Regions from separate parts of the Marinobacter sp. AL4B genome, predicted to be linked through region 2. Evidence: predicted binding sites of a transcription regulator. Region 2 holds the regulator's gene; each other region holds the start of a gene.

Region 1 (4,229 bases), on a different contig from region 2:
AAACCAACAAACCCCAAATCTTCCGCGAGCAAGACGGCTTTTGTAAACCAGCTTGAAAACTCGAGCCTGCGGCCAAATACCATTACCATACTGCCAACCATACAAGTTGAGGCCGATTATGTCCCTTAAGTACCGAATTGTGCCGGTAACGCCTTTCGAACAAAACTGCACACTGATCTGGTGCGAAGACACCATGAAAGCGGCCGTGGTTGACCCCGGTGGGGATCTTGACCGTATTCAGGCAGCCATTGAAGCCGAAGGCGTCACGGTTGAGAAAATTTTACTGACCCACGCTCACATTGACCATGCAGGCGGCACAGCCGAGCTGGCCCGAACCGCCGACATTCCCATTGTTGGGCCACATAAAGAAGACAACTTCTGGATTCAGGGGCTACCCATGCAAGCCCAGATGTTCGGGTTTGCAACCCCAGAGGTATTCACTCCCGACCGCTGGCTGGAAGATGGTGACTCGGCAACCGTAGGCAACCAGACCTTGGAAGTCCTGCACTGCCCGGGCCACACACCAGGCCATGTCGTATTCTATCACCGGGATTCTGACCTGGCGCTGGTAGGTGATGTTCTGTTTAACGGGTCCATCGGCCGAACCGACTTTCCGAAAGGTGACCACGGCACGCTAATCCGATCTATCCGTGAAAAGCTCTTCCCGCTGGGCGACAGCATTACCTTCATCTCGGGCCACGGACCGATGTCGACATTTGGCCATGAAAAAGCCACCAACCCGTTCGTATCTGACCACCGGGGGTAATTCCCCCCCGGCTAGATCATAGCCGGGTTAAACGGAATTGTTCCACGGTTTTGCGCAAGGTTTCCGCCATTTCCAGAAGGTCCCCGGCAATGCGGGCGGTGTCTTGCGCATCACTGGAGGTTTGCTCAGCTGAACGGCTGATTTCGATGACGTTTTGGTTGATCGACTCCGAGACGGAGCTCTGTTCGTAAGACGCGTTTTCCATCTGCTCGTTCAAGCCAGTGATTTCCCTCACTGCAGCAGCAATGCCCTGCAACTCACGTTCAACTTTAAGAATGGCGTCTACCTGATTCTGTGCCAGCTCTGAGGCATGGCGCATCGTTCCCACGCAATCCACAACTTCCTGTTTCAGGCCATCAATGGTTTTGCGAATGTCTTCCGTGGCATCCTGAGTACGAGAGGCCAGTGCACGAACTTCATCTGCCACAACAGAAAAGCCACGCCCTTGCTCACCCGCTCGAGCTGCTTCAATCGCCGCGTTTAGAGCAAGTAGGTTGGTCTGATCAGCAATTTCAGAAATGAGCGCCAAGCGTGATGCCATTTCACTGGTGCGCTGATCAAGCTGCTCAATACGCCCTGCTCCGTTCTGCACTTCGGCGTTGAGCAGTTCAATGCCCTGAACGGCGTTACGGGCTAACTGCTCGCCCGCCTCTGCCGATGCAGCCGTATCTGCCGACTTTCGCGCGGTATCCGCCGCGTTCTCTCGAACCTGCACAGCCGATGCCGCCATCTCGGTCGTAGCATTGGCAACCTGATCGGTATTGTCTTTCTGAGCAAGTACCTCGTGTTCCGTGGTTTCAGCTTTTGCAGAGATAGAGCGCGCTGCGGATTCCACTTCGGCCGCATTTTCCATGACGGTGTGCATACTCTCGCGAATCTTGGCCATCATACGATTGAAGGCGCGGGAAACAGAACCGATTTCATCGTTGCGAGAAACTTCGAGTTCAACCGTCAAATCGGAATTGCGGGAGATTTCATCCATGCTGTCGTGCAATCGACGCAAACGCGAGAAGACCAACCGGCCCAACACTAGAGCGGTCAGTATGAAGATCGCCAGCAAAATAGCGACTTGCACTCCACCACCGAAGAGTAGCTGCGTCTGAAGTCGTGCATCACTTTTAGCCAGTGAGTAATCCACCCGAATAGCGCCCAGAACATCACCTTCCTGGCTCTGATGGCAGCTATGGCAATTCACACCCTGGTAATCTGATCGGGCAATGACCGGCTCAACCAAGGTATACACTCGACCCTTCTCATTACTGGAAAACTGTTCCACGCGTTCACCCGTTAAAGCGCGTCTATCCAGTGGTTCGCGTTTCCGCTCCGACGCACTGCCAGCACCAAACATGGCATTCAACTGATCGCTGCGAATAACCCGAACATCCAGAACCTCGTCAGACGCTATCGCTTTGTCACGTAACATGTCCCGATTACCAATAGTACCTGTCAGCATCATGGTATTAAGGCCATCAAAGTACGATTTCGCTAAGCCTTCGACGTATTTTTGACTGTATTCTTCTAGATGCGCACGCTGAGATTGGGCGCTAAAAAGCACCGTGAATACCAATATCACGGAGAATGCCGTTGCCAATGCAGCTAGCAATAGAAAACGAATGGAATAGTGTTTTTTCATGTGTCTCCGGCGGCGAATCATCAAAAGATGGGATACAGGATATGACGGCAGGTCGAGCCATAACTTTATAGGTTCTACTCTGATTTTTAGTGACTTAGGTCATTCAATCGGATGATTAAATAGCTTCCTTACAAAGAAAGACTTTTCTTAAAACCAAATCCGCACTATCTGGCATGAAAACTGCTGCTTACCTAATAGCTCACTCAGGCATCGGAAATCCGGCAGAATTTTGCCACCCAGGAGGAAACACACCATGTCGTTGCTGACATCATTGATCCAAGCCAGCACTCGCTTTCAGCAAACCATGGACACCCGCCAGGCTCCCTCGGGTAAGACCGACGATGGTGTGACGACTGAAACTCCGAAGCCCCAAGCTACCGGCAGCCCAGACGGTGACCGTTTCACGCCGTCGGAGCAAAAGGCACTGGATCCTGCCGACGTAAAGGTACAAAAAATACCGTTGAATCAATATAAGCAAACCGTAGCGCAGGATCTTTCCTACATCCGAGACACGTTGCGGCACAAACTTGCCGAGTACAACTTACATCCCGCTACTGCCCTAAACGTCAGCAAAGGCGAAGACGGAAACACAGTTGTTGAAGGAAAGGTACCCGACGAGATTCGCGGAAAAATAGAGCAGGATTTAAACAACAATCGGGATTTTACAGACGCCTTCAGTCGCCTGAGCGTCAGCGAGCCGACGTTGCATTTCATGGATAACGCTTTGAAGCTGAATCAGGCTTATGGCGTTCGCAACTCATTGCTAAGCGCACTGGTGAGTGAAAACCAGCAATTTAACGGCCTGCAGGATGTACTCCATCGGTATGACAGCCTTCGCCGAAACACCAGCGCCAATCAATCCGTGCCCGCGGGTGACTCACAGCGCTATGCATTTAACTTGAACGCCCGGGCCTGATCTCAAGCCGGGCGTACAAGCACACCTTAGAACATTATCCCTCAAACGGTGCCGGGTCGCCTTTGCCGACCCGAGTCACTTCGGGTACATCTCCGGTGAAGTTCACCACAGTTGTGGCTTCCATACCGCAGAACCCGCCATCGATGATCAAATCCAGCTCCTTCTCCAAAGCATCACGAATTTCTTCGGGGTCCGTCATGGGCTCGATTTCATCCGGCAAAATTAACGTGCTGCTCATGATCGGTTCGCCCAATTCACCCAAAAGCTCTCGCACAATGGCGTTGTCTGGAACACGAACGCCTATGGTACGACGCTTGGGATGCAATAAACGGCGAGGCACTTCACTGGTGGCATCCAAAATAAAGGTGTAAGCCCCCGGGGTGAATGTTTTCAGGAGCCGATACTGAGTGTTATCGACTTTGGCGTACACGCCTATATCAGAGAGATCACGGCACACCAGAGTGAAGTTGTGCTTGTCGTCCAGCTTGCGAATACGCTTGATCCGATCGGCGGCTTGTTTATCCCCCAGATGACAACCCAGCGCATAGCCGGAGTCGGTTGGGTACACAATCACACCGCCGTTACGGATGATGTCCACTGCCTGCTTGATCAAACGCTTTTGCGGATTCTCGGGATGAATTTGAAAAAACTGGCTCATGAATTAACTCCCTGTTTCAACTTAGCGGCCATCGAGGCATCGCCTTTGGAACCGCCCATACAATTTGGCGAATCAGGTGTTGCCTGCCCGGTTTTCGCCCACTCCTCTGGCGTGTACAAATGCAACGCCAAGGCATGTACTGGCCCGGCAAGCTCGTCGGCCAACACTTTATAAATCAACTGGTGACGCTTTACTTTCATCGTCCCGTTAAACGCGCCAGAAACCAAGGTCACTTTAAAATGCGTTTCGGAATTCG
Region 2 (4,229 bases):
GCCTTCGGACCGGGCGGGAAGATTGGCTGGAGTCTGGCGGCGTGTACGCTTTGGTTGGTCCGACTGGATCCGGTAAAACAACAACGATCGGAAAATTAGCCGCTCGCTATGTGTTGGAACACGGGGCTGACAGCTTGGCGTTGGTCACCACAGATCGTTATAGAGTTGCGGCGCACGAGCAGTTGTTTGTGTTTGGTCGCATTCTGAACGTGCCAGTGCGGGTGGTTGACGAAAGCCACTCGCTGGACGACATTCTGGATGAACTTTCCGATCGACATTTAGTGCTTATCGATACTGCTGGACTGACCAGTGCCGACCGGGGTTATCAGGAGCAGCTCGCGGAGTTGGTTCGCAGCGACCACAATATTCATACACACTTGGTGGTGTCTGCGACCAGCCAGCCGCGTATCATGAAATCCGTTTGGCATTGCTATAAGATGGCAAGCCTTGCCGGCTGCATCGTGACTAAAATTGATGAAGCGCTTACCTTGGGCGAATCTCTAGGGTTTGTGATGGAAACCGGTCTTCCGGTCGCTTGGTATACCGACGGTCAAAAAATACCGGAAGATTTGCATCGAGCCGAGGCAGCTCCGTTGGTTCGAATGGGCGTTGAGCGCCTGAGAACGATGCAACATTCGCAGGATGCTGTTGAAGGTGCTTTGGCATAGCTATTGCGAATCAGACACCGGCATAGAGTCCCCTTAACGACGCAGTAAGAGACATTAAACAGTATGAGCAAACCACATCCGGTTCAGGTTATTGCGGTATCCGGCGGTAAAGGCGGTGTCGGGAAGAGCAATGTGTCGGTCAATCTGGCGATAGCGTTGGCAGAAAAAGGCCGTCGTGTTGTCGTGCTGGATGCCGACTTGGGGTTGGGTAATCTGGATGTGTTGCTGGGCGTGACAGCCAACAAGAATTTGTACGATGTCCTCAATGGAGAGTGTGATCTCAAAGACGTGCTGGTGGATGGGCCGGGAGGTATCAAAATCGTACCTGCTTCATCCGGTACCCAGCGTATGACCCAGCTCAGCCCCATGGAACATGCGGGCTTGATTAATGCGTTCAGTGAGCTGGGCGATCAGATCGACGTGCTGATTGTGGATACCGCTGCCGGTATTTCTGAGTCGGTTGTGAGTTTCCTGCGCGCCGCCCAAGAGTTGTTGTTGGTTGTCTGCGACGAGCCAACCTCGATAACGGATGTGTACGCGCTCATTAAACTAATGAATCGTGATTACGGAACAGACCGCTTCCGAGTGCTTGCCAATCAGGTTCGAAGCGAAGAAGAAGGTAAGCATTTGTTTGAAAAGTTGACGCGAGTTACCGAACGTTTTCTGGATGTAGCGTTACAATATGTGGGTATCGTGCCTTACGACGAAGCGGTAAAAAAAGCCGTTCAACGCCAGCGTGCTGTTCTGGAGGCATACCCCCGTGCAAAAGCATCTATTGCTGTGCGAGCATTGGCAGACAGAGTGGATAGTTGGCCACTGCCATCTTCTCCTCGAGGCCATCTGGAGTTCTTCGTGGAGCGGCTCGTCGAAGTCTGATCTGAATCCAGTCCAATAAAAGCCGGATACATGACATTGACGAAGAATCTGGGAATATATCATCAGGCGGGCGCCTCAAACGCTTCGAGTTTGATCGAAGATCAGGCGCCGCTGGTCAAAAAGATAGCCCTACATTTGATGGCCCGTTTGCCTGCATCGGTTCAGCTTGAAGACTTGATGCAAGCTGGAATGATCGGTTTGCTTGAAGCAGCCCAGCGTTATTCTGCGGGTAAGGGCGCAACCTTCGAAACCTATGCGGGCATTCGTATTCGGGGCGCGATGGTTGACGAAATCCGAAAAGGCGACTGGGTGCCTCGTTCCGTGCATCGCAATGCCCGCCGAATCTCCGCCGCAATCAAAATCGTTGAAGATCGCACTGGCCGGGAAGCTCAGGATGCCGAGGTGGCGGAAGAGCTCGATATCGAATTGTCGGAATATCACTCGTCCCTTGCCGACGCCAATAGTGGACGGTTATTTAGTCTGGATGAGCTCAATGAATCCGGTGAACTGCCGATAGAAGAACAAGAAGCTAGTGATAATCCTCTCGATGGCATCTCTGCCGGTGCTTTTCAGCGGAGTTTGGCCGAAGCGATTGAAGCGCTTCCAGAGAAAGAAAAGTTAGTATTGAGTTTGTATTATCAGGAAGAGTTGAATCTTAAGGAAATCGGGGCGGTGCTCGGGGTCAGCGAAAGCCGAGTCAGCCAGATTCACAGCCAGGCGGCTTTGCGTCTTCGTGGTCGTTTGTCAGATTGGCAAGAAAACGGCGACAGCTGACCGACTGGCGTTCTGAAAAGAATCTTACACAGCCTGTCGGATATCAGCAGGTTGACCTACATCCGGGTGTTATTTACTGGAGGTCCCTTTGGACAAGAACATGAAAATACTCATTGTGGACGATTTCTCCACAATGCGACGAATTATCAAAAACCTGTTGCGTGACTTGGGTTTTACCAATACCGATGAAGCCGACGACGGTAACACGGCGTTGCCGATGCTCAAGAATGGCCAATACGATTTTCTGGTAACCGACTGGAATATGCCCGGTATGTCCGGCTTTGATCTTTTGAAGGCTGTCCGTGCTGATGGAAATCTTAAGAACCTGCCAGTACTGATGGTCACCGCTGAAGCCAAGCGTGACCAGATTGTCGCTGCGGCCCAGGCCGGGGTAAATGGTTACGTTGTTAAGCCATTTACCGCTGCTGTTCTCAAAGAAAAAATCGAGAAGATTTTTGAACGTATTCAGTAACCAAAGGTCGGGTAGCTCCCATGAGTGACAGCAAGCACACCCAACGGGGTCTCGATCCGGAGGTCACGCAAAAGCTGCAGGAACAGACCTCTCGATTGGTTGAAAGCGTCAACGGCGGTGATTTCGCTCAGGCGATGACCATCATCAACGAGCTGAGTGAAGTTCGTGACCAAAGTCTGTACCAAGAGGTTGGGCGGTTGACCCGGAGTCTGCACGAGGCCATCCGCAACTTTCAGATTGATCCCCGGAATGCGGAGCAGAAAGAAGCCCTTTCGAAAATGTCGGATGCTTCAGACCGCTTAGCTTATGTGGTTCAAATGACCGGTCAGGCCGCTAACCGCACCATGGATCTGGTTGAGGAAAGTATGCCCGTGGCGCATGCCATCCGTGATGAGGCCATAAGCCTCAAGGACGAATGGGAGCGCTTGCGTCGTCGCGAGATTGAGCCTGCCGAGTTCCGTCAGCTGTACGCAAGAATCGATGCTTTTTTCGGAACTTTGGGTAACGACTCGGACAACCTCTACAAAAACCTCTCGGAGATTCTTCTGGCCCAGGATTTCCAGGACCTCACCGGTCAAGTGATTCAGAAAGTCACGGCGCTGGTGAAAGAAGTCGAAGAGAATCTGTTGGGCTTGGTGGTCATGGCCAGTCATGTCGATCAGTTGACAGGTACAGTCCATCAGATTGAAGAAAAAGAAGAATCGGCCGAAAAGGGAGTAGGTCCACAAATCAAAGCCGCTGAGCGAGACGATGTTGTCTCGGGGCAAGACGGCGTTGACGACTTACTATCCAGTCTCGGTTTCTGAATGACAAAGAGGGTACCCCATGGCGTTTGATGCCGATGAAGAGATTCTCCAGGACTTCTTGATAGAAGCCGGCGAGATTCTCGAAAAGCTGTCGGAGCAATTGGTTGATCTGGAACAGCATCCAGACGACAGCGATCTGCTTAACGCCATATTCCGCGGATTTCATACGGTGAAAGGTGGCGCCGGATTCCTGCAATTAGACGCGCTGGTGAATTGCTGCCATTCCGCAGAAAACGTGTTCGATATCTTGCGCAATCACAAGCGCAAGGTTACCCCCGAGTTGATGGACGTTGTGCTGCAAGCCCTCGACAACGTCAATGCCATGTTCGAAGAAGTGCGTAACCGTGAAGAGCTGACTCCGGCGCCAGCCAGTTTGATTGAGGCTTTGGATGCATTGGCAATCCCCGAATCCGAAACGCCCACTGGAGTCTCGACACCGGTGTCTCAGGACCAAGGCGATATCACCGACGAAGAGTTCGAAAAGCTGCTTGACGCAATTGCGGACGACAAGGCCGAGGCGTCGGCCCAGCAGGATGTAGTTGAGCAAACACCAGCAACTGCGTCCGAAGCGGGCGGCGATGATGAAATCACCGACGACGAGTTTGAGGCATTGTTGGATCAGCTTCACGGTAA
Region 3 (4,229 bases), on a different contig from region 2:
CGGGTTACCACAAAGATGATGAAGATCATTGGGTTGCCCAACTGGCGTGCGGGCATAACCAGCATGTACGCCATGATCCGCCTTGGGTGAATAGGCCGTGGGTCATCAGCCCCAAAGGCCGGGAATCTATGTTGGGGTTCGAGTTGGATTGTAAAAAATGCGATCTTGCCGCCCCGGCGGATGAGCAGCCTTAGGCCATGGTTTCCAGATAGGCTTCCAGCTCGTTTGCCAGCCAGCCGACCACGGCACCCCCTTGGGCTTGCTCCGTTTCCAATGCACTGAAAACCTTCCACCATCGCGCGCTTCGGTGGTTGATGGTTTTCAGTTGTTCTTTTTTCAGTGCCTCTGCAATCAGTGGTAAGGGCAAGTCTGCCCAGCCAGCGCCCTCTATAACCGCATCCCGAATCAGTTCGTATTGTGTGAAAGCGAGATAATTGGCGGTTTCAGGTGACTCCGCCACCAGCTGATCGTCTTTCATGTAGGCCATAGTGACCTCTGTGTGGGCTACGAGCTGATCCTGAGTGACACGTTTCAGCTGGCACAGCGGATGGTCTGGTGCGGCGACGGTGAGCATGCGCACGTCAGCCAGTTCCCGGAACCATTGATAGCCCTCGCTCAACATTTCGGGCATCAAACCGTAGGCGACGTCGACGGATTGGTTTCGGACCAGGTTTGCGAGCTCCCGGGGCGGTGCCAAGTACACCGACAAGCTGGTTTGAGGGAATCTAAGTTTCAGATGTCTCAGAAGATCTCGCCAGATCACTTCTGGTATCGCATCGTCTCGAGCGATGCGCAGCACCGACTCCGCACCGCTTAAATGGTGCTGGCAACGTGACCGAATCTGGCCCGCTACTTGGTCGAAACGCCGGCAATCGGTCACGATGGATTGGCCAATCGCTGTCAGGTGTAACTGGTTGCCGCTGCGTTCGAACAGTCCGACTCCCAGCTCATCTTCCAGGGCTGCCAATACGGTGCTGACGGTGGTGCGGCTGCGATTAAGGTGCCGAGCCGCAGAGGCAATGCTGCCGTGATCGACCACCGATAGAAATGTTTTGATTTGTGATGCTTTCACGATGACTTCTTTCCGACGGATTTTCCGTCGCTCAGTGACTCACGCCGACGAATATATCCCGATAATATGGCCGCTTATTCACAGGAGGTCAAAATGTTTACTTCTCTAGCGCGGGAAAATATGGCGCTGAAATTATCTGCGGTCGGCGCCGGTTTGTTTGCGGTTGCCGGTATCGTGTGGGGCCTTTGGGTCGATTCTCTGGTTGTTCTTTTCGATGGCGCCTATTCGTTGGTTAGCTTGGCGTTATCCCTTTTGTCGCTGTATGCGGCACGCTTTATCCGCAGCCCCGCAACGGAAGACTATCCGTTCGGTATGGGTGCCGTAGAGCCGCTGGTTATTGCGGTTAAGGGACTGGTTATTGGGTTGGTGTGTGTGCTTTCGTTTGCATCGGCGGTGGTGTCTATTTTACAGGGTGGCCGCCCGGTGGAGGCCAGCATGGCGCTGATTTTCGGCGCTGTCAGTGTTGTGGGTTGTTTGGTGGTTTGGGTTTATTTGCGTTGGACCAGTCACCGCAACGGCTCTGGCCTGGTGCTGGCCGAGCAGGGGCAGTGGCTGATGGATACGGTATTAAGTGCTGCGGTAATGCTCGGCTTTGCTATCGCATGGCTGATAGAGCGCAGCGAATGGTCCGCGTTGGCGGTGTATGCCGACCCGGTCATGATGTTGCTGATCTCCGGATATTTCATGACCGTTCCCGTGAAAATGGTTCTGGGTGCCGTTCGAGAGTTGTTGCTTGCTGCGCCTGCAGAGGAGGCCATGGATGACATTCACAGCGCCCTGAAAGATCTCGGTGTGAATCCCGAGGCAGTGAAGGTGGCTAAGCTAGGACCAAACCTGTTACTAGAGGCGAAATTGGTGCGTATGGGCTGAGTTTGCACTCCGAGGTGAAAATTTGGTGAGAATGCGCTTAAGATGCGGCCATAATGGTCGATACCTATGACAACTAAAGCCGCCCATTGGCTATCGCCCACACCAACAATAACTCGGAGTCTCCGATATGCCCCTGATAAGCGCCCTGCGAATACGAACTCGATTGTTAATTGGTGTGTTGGTGCCGGTACTTCTCACCGCGGGAGCTATCGCCTGGATCACGGCTATGGAAATTAACGCCAATGGCCAGGCCGAGCTGGAGCGGCTGGAAGCCGAGTTGTTTGCAGCAAAGAAGCAGGGGCTTGAGGATCTGATTGAAGCCGTTAACGATGTCGTTGAAGAGGCTAAAAATAACCCCGCGCTCTCACCTGAAGAAGCCAAAAACGAGGCGCGAAAGCGTATTCGTACCATCTCGTTTGGTGAGTCCAATTACGTGTTTGCGTACACCCGGGATGTCTTTAATCTGGCGTATGCACCAAGCCCTGACAAAGAAGGCCCGACCACCAATCCTAAGGTTCGCCGGCTGGTAGGCGATCTGTTTCAGGCGGCAAGCCAAGATGGCTTTTTCCAGTACGAGTGGCCAAACCCGGCTTCGAACGGCGCTATTGAAGCAAAACTGTCGTACACCACGCTGGTGCCGGGGTGGGACTGGATGATCGGTGCAGGTGTCTATGTTACCGATATTAATCGGGTGCTGGCTGCGGCCGAGCGAGATATTGACGACACCATATCCGAGGCCATGTTATTTACCTTGGTTGCAACCATCGTTGTTGTGATCGTTGCGCTGATTGTGGGGTTGTTGATTGGTCGCACGGTGACTGTGCCGCTGAAGAACGTCAGTGACATGATGCAGGAAATCGCAAATGGCGACGGCGATTTACGCCATCGCCTGCCGGAAGATGGTACGGATGAATTGGCGGAGTTAGGGCGTCGGTTCAATCAATTTGTCATCAAGATGCAAACGACTATTCGCGAGGTAGGTATCACCACCGACCAGGTGGCCTCCGCCGCCGAGGAACTCAGTCGAGTGGCGAATGAAACCAGTCAGTCGGTGCAGGAACAAGGCTCTGAAACCGATCAGATTGCCTCGGCGATTAATGAAATGGCCGCCACCATTCAGCAAATTTCCGGTAACACCAACGAAGTAGAAAGCGCTGCATCGGATGCAGATCGCATGGCCCGTGAAGGGGGCGAGACCATCGCCAGCGCCCAAGGTGCGGTCACACAATTGTCGGGTGAAATCGAAAGCACCGCTGCCAGCATTAATGCGCTGGCTGATAAATCCGGTGATATTCAGCAGGTGTTGGATGTGATTCACGCGGTAACAGAACAGACCAACTTGTTGGCATTGAACGCAGCAATCGAAGCCGCTCGAGCGGGGGAGCACGGCCGTGGTTTCTCGGTAGTCGCCGATGAAGTGCGCCAGTTGGCGCGCCGGTCAGCGGAATCGGCGGATCAGATTGGCGAGATGATTGGTGGTTTTGTAGCGGAAACCAAAGCCTCGGTTGATCGGATGAATCATTCGCGGCGAAGCTCCGAAGAAACGGTTGAGCGGATTAACCACGCCACATCTGCTCTGAACACGATTGTCGGTTCGATCGCACAGATTCATGATCAGGTGACCCAGATTGCCACTGCGGCAGAGCAGCAAAGCCAGGTCGCGGAAGAGGTGAATCAGAACGTGGTGCGCATTGTTGATGCGGCGCAGCGAAGCGATACCGGTGTGACTCAGACCAACGAAGCCAGTCACGAATTGGCACGCTTGGGTGAGAGCCTGCGCGAGTTGGTCGCTCAGTTTAAGGTGTAATGCCGGCAGCAGTCTTGCCCATAGCAGCTGAAAGGGCGAGACTGTCCGTTTATTGTGGTTTAATAACAGGTTACTACATGTGATCCAAAGCGATAATAACGGAACCCTTTACTATGTTTATGCGTAATACCTTTATGGCAGCCCTCGCTGCGGTTGCTGTTCTCGCCAGCCCGTTCGCGGCAGCCGACAAAACCTACACCATTCGCCTGGCGGAAACTTGGGGCCCTAACTCCGGACTGCTTGGCGATACGTCCCGCAATATGGCCGCCATGGCTGAAAAGATGTCCAATGGCCGATTAAAGTTTCGAATTGATTCTTCCAACAAACACAAAGCTCCGTTTGGCATCTTCGATATGGTGCGCAATGGTCAGTACGATATGGGGCACACCGCCTCGTACTACTACAAGGGCACCATTCCAAACGCCATGTATTTCACCACCACACCGTTCGGCATGATTGCGCCGGAAATGTACGCTTGGT

What was found. Region 2 encodes FliA, which starts transcription of late flagellar genes. Its sites were predicted from a motif close to CTAAAGTTTNNNNNNNNNNNGCCGNTAA; they were not measured.
Region 1: a site for FliA is predicted at 2,441-2,468, ahead of K5L82_RS04015 (methyl-accepting chemotaxis protein). Genes of this name have one in related genera too.
Region 3: a site for FliA is predicted at 1,979-2,006, ahead of K5L82_RS15440 (methyl-accepting chemotaxis protein). Genes of this name have one in related genera too.

The regions. Positions count from the first base shown of each region.
Region 1 covers NZ_JAILWZ010000010.1:433,756-437,984, reverse strand. Annotated here, with positions in the region: gene K5L82_RS04020 (MBL fold metallo-hydrolase) at 119-766, shown strand; gene K5L82_RS04015 (methyl-accepting chemotaxis protein) at 783-2,399, opposite strand; gene K5L82_RS04010 (hypothetical protein) at 2,653-3,315, shown strand; gene K5L82_RS04005 (L-threonylcarbamoyladenylate synthase) at 3,350-3,973, opposite strand; gene K5L82_RS04000 (BolA family protein) at 3,970-4,229, opposite strand, start outside.
Region 2 covers NZ_JAILWZ010000011.1:640,553-644,781, reverse strand. Annotated here, with positions in the region: gene flhF (flagellar biosynthesis protein FlhF) at 1-668, shown strand, start outside; gene K5L82_RS07135 (MinD/ParA family protein) at 732-1,544, shown strand; gene K5L82_RS07130 (RNA polymerase sigma factor FliA) at 1,575-2,318, shown strand; gene cheY (chemotaxis response regulator CheY) at 2,407-2,790, shown strand; gene K5L82_RS07120 (protein phosphatase CheZ) at 2,811-3,596, shown strand; gene K5L82_RS07115 (chemotaxis protein CheA) at 3,616-4,229, shown strand, end outside.
Region 3 covers NZ_JAILWZ010000013.1:1,118,821-1,123,049, forward strand. Annotated here, with positions in the region: gene K5L82_RS15425 (DUF3565 domain-containing protein) at 1-194, shown strand, start outside; gene K5L82_RS15430 (LysR family transcriptional regulator) at 191-1,072, opposite strand; gene K5L82_RS15435 (cation diffusion facilitator family transporter) at 1,166-1,942, shown strand; gene K5L82_RS15440 (methyl-accepting chemotaxis protein) at 2,070-3,749, shown strand; gene K5L82_RS15445 (TRAP transporter substrate-binding protein) at 3,863-4,229, shown strand, end outside.